2 regions of the Cupriavidus sp. 01L415 genome follow, and region 2 is predicted to be linked to the other one. Evidence: predicted binding sites of a transcription regulator. Region 2 holds the regulator's gene; the other holds the start of a gene.
The links. Region 2 encodes FliA, which starts transcription of late flagellar genes. Its sites were predicted from a motif close to CTAAAGTTTNNNNNNNNNNNGCCGNTA; they were not measured.
Positions count from the first base shown of each region.

Region 1 (3,406 bases), on a different contig from region 2:
AGTGGCACGAGGCGGATCTGCCTCACGGGTGACGGAATCGCGCCCCTTGCGGGCAGTAGAATGATGCTTTGCCCGCCGTAGCCATCGCCATGCCCGCCTTTCCGACCACCGATCCCGTCGACCCAGTCGATCCAGTTGTCGACGCCGTCCGCCACTGGTTGTCGCGCGCCGTCATCGGCCTGAACCTGTGCCCGTTCGCCAAGAGCGTCTACGTGAAGGATCAGGTTCGATATGTGGTCAGCAAAGCCACCAGGGACGAGGACGTGCTCGATGATCTGGAGCACGAGTTGCGCCTGCTGGAGGAGGCCGATCCTGCCGTCATCGATACGACGTTGCTGATCGTGCCGCATGCGCTGCAGGATTTCATGGCTTACAACGACCTCCTGTATTTCGCGGATCGCCTGCTGCGCAGCCTGCGCCTGCAGGGAACGCTGCAGATCGCGAGCTTCCATCCGGACTACCAGTTCGAAGGCACCGGGCCGGACGACATCGAGAACTACACCAACCGCGCACCGTTTCCGATCCTGCACTTGCTGCGCGAAGACAGCATCGCGCGCGCTGCCGAGGCCTTTCCGGATGCAGCGGATATCTACGAGCGCAACCAGGCCAACATGCGGCGGCTGGGCCATGACGGCTGGCGCGAGTGGATGGCGGGGAAGTCGGACGACAAATCCTGAACGCCACCGGGGACGGCCGCGCCGGAAGGCGGAACATCCTTGCGGCGTGGTGTGATGGAGGGGGAGGTCGGGGCGCGGAAAGTCAGGGTGTCGTGAAGAATCGCTCCTGCATTTCTTCCAACCCCAGCGTTTCCAGTACGTTCTGCAGGCGCTCGGTGGGGCGGCGGCGCGGCAGGTCCTTGTACTGGGCGATGATCAGTTCGTTCTTCATCGAATGTTCCCAGCCCACCAGTTCGGTCACGCTGACCTGATAGCCGTGCGCCTCGAGTTGCAGGCAGCGCAGCACATTGGTCACCTGGCTGCCGAACTCGCGCGTGTGGAGCGGGTGGCGCCAGATCTCCGTCAGCGGGTTGCCCGCCAGCAGCTTGCCCTTGTTCCTGCGCAGCACGCTGGCCACCTCGGCCTGGCAGCACGGCACCAGCACGATGTGGCGCGCCTGCTTGGCCAGCGCAAAGCGGATGGCATCGTCGGTCGCCGTATTGCAGGCGTGCAGCGCAGTGACCACATCCACCGTTGCCGGCAGCGCCGCGGAGGTGATCGAGTCCGCCACGGACAGGTTCAGGAACGACATCCCTTCGAAACCCAGATGCTTCGCCAGCGTCGTCGAGCTGGTGACCAGTTCCTCGCGCGTCTCGATGCCGTAGATGTGCGAATCGTCCTTCAGGTCCTTGAAAAACAGGTCATAGAGGATAAAGCCCAGATATGACTTGCCCGCGCCATGATCCACCAGCGACAGGGTGCCCCGCGCATCTTTCACCTCGCGTAGCAGCGGCTCGATGAACTGGAACAGGTGGTAGACCTGCTTGAGCTTGCGGCGGCTGTCCTGGTTCATCTTGCCGTCGCGCGTCAGGATGTGGAGCGCCTTGAGCAGCTCGATGGACTGACCGGGACGGATTTCGTGCGTGTTGGACATGGGGGAGAAGCCTGCGGCGGGGAAAGCGAAGGCCGACAGTTTACCGAATTCCCGCGCGCCGTCCGTGCCGCGCTCGGTCAGTCAGAGTCGTCACATTTTCCGCAACCCTCCTTTTGTGGGCTCAAGTTCACCTCGTCCGCGCCGATGATGAAAGATCGAAGACAAGCAGAGTTGGCGGCAAAGTCGACGGGTTCTTGCGGAAGAGCCTCGGGCGCAGGCCCAGATCGACAGCCGGCACGTGCAGGAACAGAAGCGGGGACACATGACAGCCGACGCGGGATTACGCCTGGAGCTCAGCCAGCCGGGAGATCAGGTACGGGCGTGCTTTTCGCCGGAGACGGGGCGTCTGCCGCCGGACCGTGCCGCGCTTGAGGCGCGCCTGGAGGAGCACGGGTGGCGGGGGGCGCGGCTCGATCAGGCGGCCGTCATCGCCTTTCTCACCCAATGCCAGCTGACCGACCGGGATGTGGATGCCGTGATCGGCAGCATCCTGGACGGCGCTTTCGAGCTGGAAATCACCGCCGACAAGCTGTCGTTGCTGTTGACGCTGATGCCGCCGGAAGGCGGGCGGCCGATCGCGGTGGAAGATATCGCCGCCGCCGCCGCATCGATGAACGTCGTGGCGTTGCTCGACATGGCGGCCATCGGCGTGGCGCTGGAAGCGGGTAGCTGTGAAGGCCGCGAGATTGCGCGCGGCATGGCAGCCGTGCCGGGCGAAGCTGCGCGGTTCGACAGCCTGGTGCAGCCGCGCAAGCCCGTGCAGGTGGAGAACGAGGACGACCGCGTGGACCTGCGCGATCTCGGGAGCCTGCTGCTGGTCAATCCGGGTACTGCCCTCATGCGCCGCACGCCGGCAAAGCAGGGCAAGGACGGCATGGACGTGCTGGGCAAGGCGATTCCGGCGGAGGTGATGGTAGACACGCCGTATGCCGCCGACCTGACCGGGGTGGCCGTCGATCCCAACAACCCGAACCTGCTGCTGGCCGTGATCGCCGGATCGCCTCGCGTGATGCCCAATGGCGTGATCGTGAGCCCGGTGGTGGATGTGGAAGCCGTCGACCTCCATTCCGGCAACGTCAATTTCGACGGTTCGCTGCGGGTTTCCGGCGACATTCGCACCGGCATGACCGTGCGCGTGACCGGGGACGTGGTCGTCAGCGGCACCATCGAGGCGGCGCGCGTGGAAGCCGGTGGCGACGTCATCGTCAAGGGCGGCATCATCGGCAAGGCCGAGACCGCGCATGGTGGCGATCCCAATGACATCGCGAGCGTACGCACCAAGGGTGCCGTACACGCGCGCTACATCCAGAATGCCGTGGTGGAGGCGGCCACCGAGGTGATCGTCGAATCCGGCATCCGCCAGAGCGATGTCTCCGCCGGTGAGCGCGTGGTCGTCGGCACCCCCACGGGGCAGGGCAGCATCAGCGGGGGACGTACACGCGCGCTGCTGGCGGTCAATACGGCGATCCTGGGCGCGCCGGCCGGCAGTGCCACGACCGTGCAGGTCGGGCTGAATCCGTTTGCCGACGAGCAGAAGGCCGAGGTGGAGGGGCGTCGCCGCAAGGTGCTGGAGGAACAGGCCAAGCTGCAGCAGCTGGTGGCGTTCTTCGCCAAGAATCCCGAGCGTGCGGTGGGCGATATCCGCGAGAAGGCGCGCGCCACCATGTACAAGATCAACCGCGACCTGTTCGAGCTCGATGCCGAGATCGCCAGGCTGGCGGAGCAGATCAAGCCGTCCAACGAGGCCGTGATTGCCGTCAGCCGTCGCATCCACGGCGGCGTGACGCTTCAGGTGGGTCACAAGGTCCTGAAGGTC
Region 1 is NZ_JBFTSP010000001.1:1,093,829-1,097,234, reverse strand. It holds gene AC1DOX_RS05070 (DUF1415 domain-containing protein) at 90-677, shown strand; gene AC1DOX_RS05065 (class I SAM-dependent methyltransferase) at 760-1,590, opposite strand; gene AC1DOX_RS05060 (DUF342 domain-containing protein) at 1,853-3,406, shown strand, end outside.
Region 1: AC1DOX_RS05060 (DUF342 domain-containing protein) is a predicted target of FliA. The motif match lies at 1,711-1,737, and genes of this name have one in related genera.

Region 2 (3,406 bases):
AACTGGCCGCGCAGAAGGACGACGCCGATCTGGCGAAGACCTTCGCGCCGCTGGCCAAGACGCTGACCGACAAGGAAAAGACCATCGTCGGCGAACTGTCGGATGTGCAAGGCAAGCCCGTTGACATCGGCGGCTACTACATGCCGGACGTCGCCAAGCTGGAAGCGGTGATGCGTCCGAGCAAGACGCTGAACGAGGCGCTGGAATCCGTGAAGGGCTAAGGCAGCAACATCCATCCGCCCCGCCACCCCGGTGGCGGATGGCGCAGGATGGCAGGACGGCCGGAGTCACGCACTGTGCGTGGCGCCGGCCGTTTTGTTTTGGGGGGCAGCAATGCCGTGGACGCCACTCGCCCGCCGGCCCCGCGTGCCGCATCCGTCATGCGGGAGCGCGATGCACTATGGTAGGTAGACGCGTGCAGCGCGCCGGCCTCCATGTGTCGCGCTGTCATCTGTCATGCCATCTCAGGGTGGCCAGACTCGATCGACGGGAGCTCCGCAAATGGCTTATATCGATGGATTCGTTATCGCAGTGCCCACGGCCAACCGGGAAACCTACCGCCAGTTCGCCCTGAAGGCATCGGTGGTATTCAAGGAACATGGCGCACTGAAGGTGGTGGAGTGCTGGGGCGACGACGTGCCCGAAGGCAAGGTCACATCGTTCACCATGGCGGTGCAACGCAAGGATGACGAAGCCGTGGTGTTCGCGTGGATCCTCTGGCCCTCGCGCGAAACGCGCGATGCCGGCATGAAGGCGGTGATGGCCGACCCACGGGTGAAGGAAGGCATGGACCCGATGCCATTCGACGGACAACGGATGATCTTCGGCGGTTTCGAAGTCATCGTCGACGCTTAGAGGTCGCTTCAAAACGATCCTGGCGTCGTTGCGCGGCCTTGCCGTACCACTTGTACTGTCTGCGGCCGCGCGTCTAGCCAGGACCGCTTCGCTTCGTTTTGAAGCAACCTCCTGGGGCCGGGGCGCTTCGCTGCCCTGGTGAAGCGCGGCGTTGTCGGGCGCGCTTATCGCGCCCTTGCAACGCACCTACCGGTAGCTCACCGTCACTTCATTGCTCCGCCCCTGCAGCGTGGGCGTCATGCCGCCCTGCCCCTGTACGCGGAACGCGAACACAAAGCCCTTGGTGGCGTCGTCGCCCATGAAGGCGTCGGTTTTTCCTTCGGCCCCGGACAACAGCACGCAGCGATCCGCGTTGCACAGATACGCCTGCAGGTCGATCGGCGGCGTGCGCGTGAAGCTGTAGCGCCAGCGCACCGACGTGATCAGGCCTTCCGATTGCTGCACCGTACCGGCTGGCAGGATCGGCGGCGACACCGCCCGCTGGCCACGGTTCACGATCATCGGCCCCGCTGTGGACGAGGTCCACGCGTGGCGAGAGCCGCCGGTCTCCAGCGTGGTCCGGGTCAAACCCTGCGCACCCGCCAGGGCCGGCACGCACCCACACGCCGCGGCCGCCGCCATTGCCAGGACCGCCCGCATCACAGCAATCCGCGCAGTTGGTTGCGCAGACGGGTAATGGCCTGGCTGCGGATCTGGCAGACGCGCGATTCGGTCACTTCCAGCACCGCGCCGATTTCCCGCAAGTTCAGCTCCTGGTCGTAGCACAGCGACAGCACCAGCTTTTCCCGCTCCGGCAGCTTGTCGATGGCGCGGATCAGCGCTTCACGCATGCCCGATTCCATCAGCACCGTGAGCGGATTGGCATCCTCGGTCGCGCCGAGATGGCGATCCAGGAAATCCTCCTCGCCGGACCGCTCGAAGTCCTCGTAGTGCAGCAGCTGGCAGCCGTACACCTCGTTGAGCAGCTCCTGGTATTCGTCGAGCGGCATCTCAAGCTCTTTGGCCACCTCCGAATCGATCGGCGTGCGCCCGAGCTTCTGCTCCAGGCCGCGCTGCGTGCGTTCGATCTTGCGCGTGAACTGGCGCAGGCTGCGGGACTGCCAGTCGTTGGCGCGCACCTCGTCCAGCATCGCGCCGCGGATGCGTTGGCTCGCGTAGGTCTCGAACCGCGCGCCGTGGTTGTCTTCATAGCGCTTGGCGGCGTCCAGCAGGCCGATCATACCGGCCTGGATCAGGTCGTCGATCTGGACGCTGGCCGGCAGCTTGGCCGCCAGCTGCAACGCAATCCGTCGCACCAGCGATGCGTGTGACTTGACCACGTCTGCCTGTTCGAGCTTTCCCTGAATCGTGTACATGGTGGAATTCTCGGTGAATGCTTTGTTTCGGGGCCAGTGCCGGCAATGCGATGCCGGCTGACTGGCTGGCTGAGTGTCTGGGTCTTGTCGACTTCTTGTTCTTGGCTTATGCAGGAACGGCCACGGCCGCCCCCAGGGGTTGCGCGTCTTCCCGCAACGGCCATGCGCCGATGCTGCTGGCAACATGGCGCAGCGCGCCGGTGGCCGCGGCGGCCGGATACGCCTCCACGACGCAGCGGCCCAGCTGCAATGCCCGCATCACCAGCGGATCGATCGGCAGATAACCAACCAGCCCCGCCTCCACGCCCAGGTACTGGCTCGCCGTGCGGGCCAGGTTGCGCGCGAGCGCCGTCACCGTCGCCTCCGTGGCCGCCATATTGACGATCAGCTGAAAGTGCCGGCAGGCAAACTGGTGATGCAACCGCTTGATGCAGGCATACGCCGCCGTGATCGATGCCGCCTCCGGCCGCATCACGATCACGATGTTGTGCGCCGTGCCCGCCATCGGCGACAGCGCGCCCTCGGCGTCCGCGCGCGCGTCGATCAGCACGGTGCGCATGCCGGGCAGCGACTGGCCATCGAGCTTCGCGCTGGCCGGCACGTTGCCCGACGGCAGCACCGCGACGCCGCTGGCCGGCCGCGTACCCAGTGCGGCTTCCATCGGCATGCGCCCGGCGAGCACATCGGCCAGCGTCGCGGTTGGCGTCGCGCCGGCCAGCCGCGTGGCGCGGGCGCCGTGGCGGTCTTCGTCCGCCAGCAGCACGCGTTCGCCTTGCAGCGCCAACGCGTTGGCCAGCCCCAGCGCCACCGTGGTGGCACCGGCGCCGGGGTCGCTGCCCACCACGGCGATACGCCGGGTGACGCGCGGGGCCAGCATGCGGCGCAGGCTTTCGGCCTGATCGGAGCCCATCAGGTTCAAGGCTTACTCTCCTGCCGATGCCATTTGCGGCATCGCGTCGAACGCTGCCATCGCGTGCATCGCCGCTTCCGGCGCATCGGTGGCATCGATCGCGTGGTCGAGGATCGCGGCGGGCTCGACGGTGCGGCCCGGATAGTTCTCCAGCACGTCCAGCAGCGCCAGCAGGCGGCCCATGCCTTCATTGAGCACGGCGCCCGGCACCGGCGCATTCACGCGGGCCGAAGCGCGCCCGGCCAGGCGCGACAGGAATGCGGAGGCCGTCGGCGTCGGTGTGTGT
Region 2 is NZ_JBFTSP010000017.1:82,187-85,592, reverse strand. It holds gene AC1DOX_RS21475 (NADP-dependent isocitrate dehydrogenase) at 1-221, shown strand, start outside; gene AC1DOX_RS21470 (DUF1428 domain-containing protein) at 502-855, shown strand; gene AC1DOX_RS21465 (flagellar protein FlhE) at 1,042-1,494, opposite strand; gene AC1DOX_RS21460 (RNA polymerase sigma factor FliA) at 1,494-2,210, opposite strand; gene AC1DOX_RS21455 (MinD/ParA family ATP-binding protein) at 2,317-3,120, opposite strand; gene flhF (flagellar biosynthesis GTPase FlhF) at 3,133-3,406, opposite strand, start outside.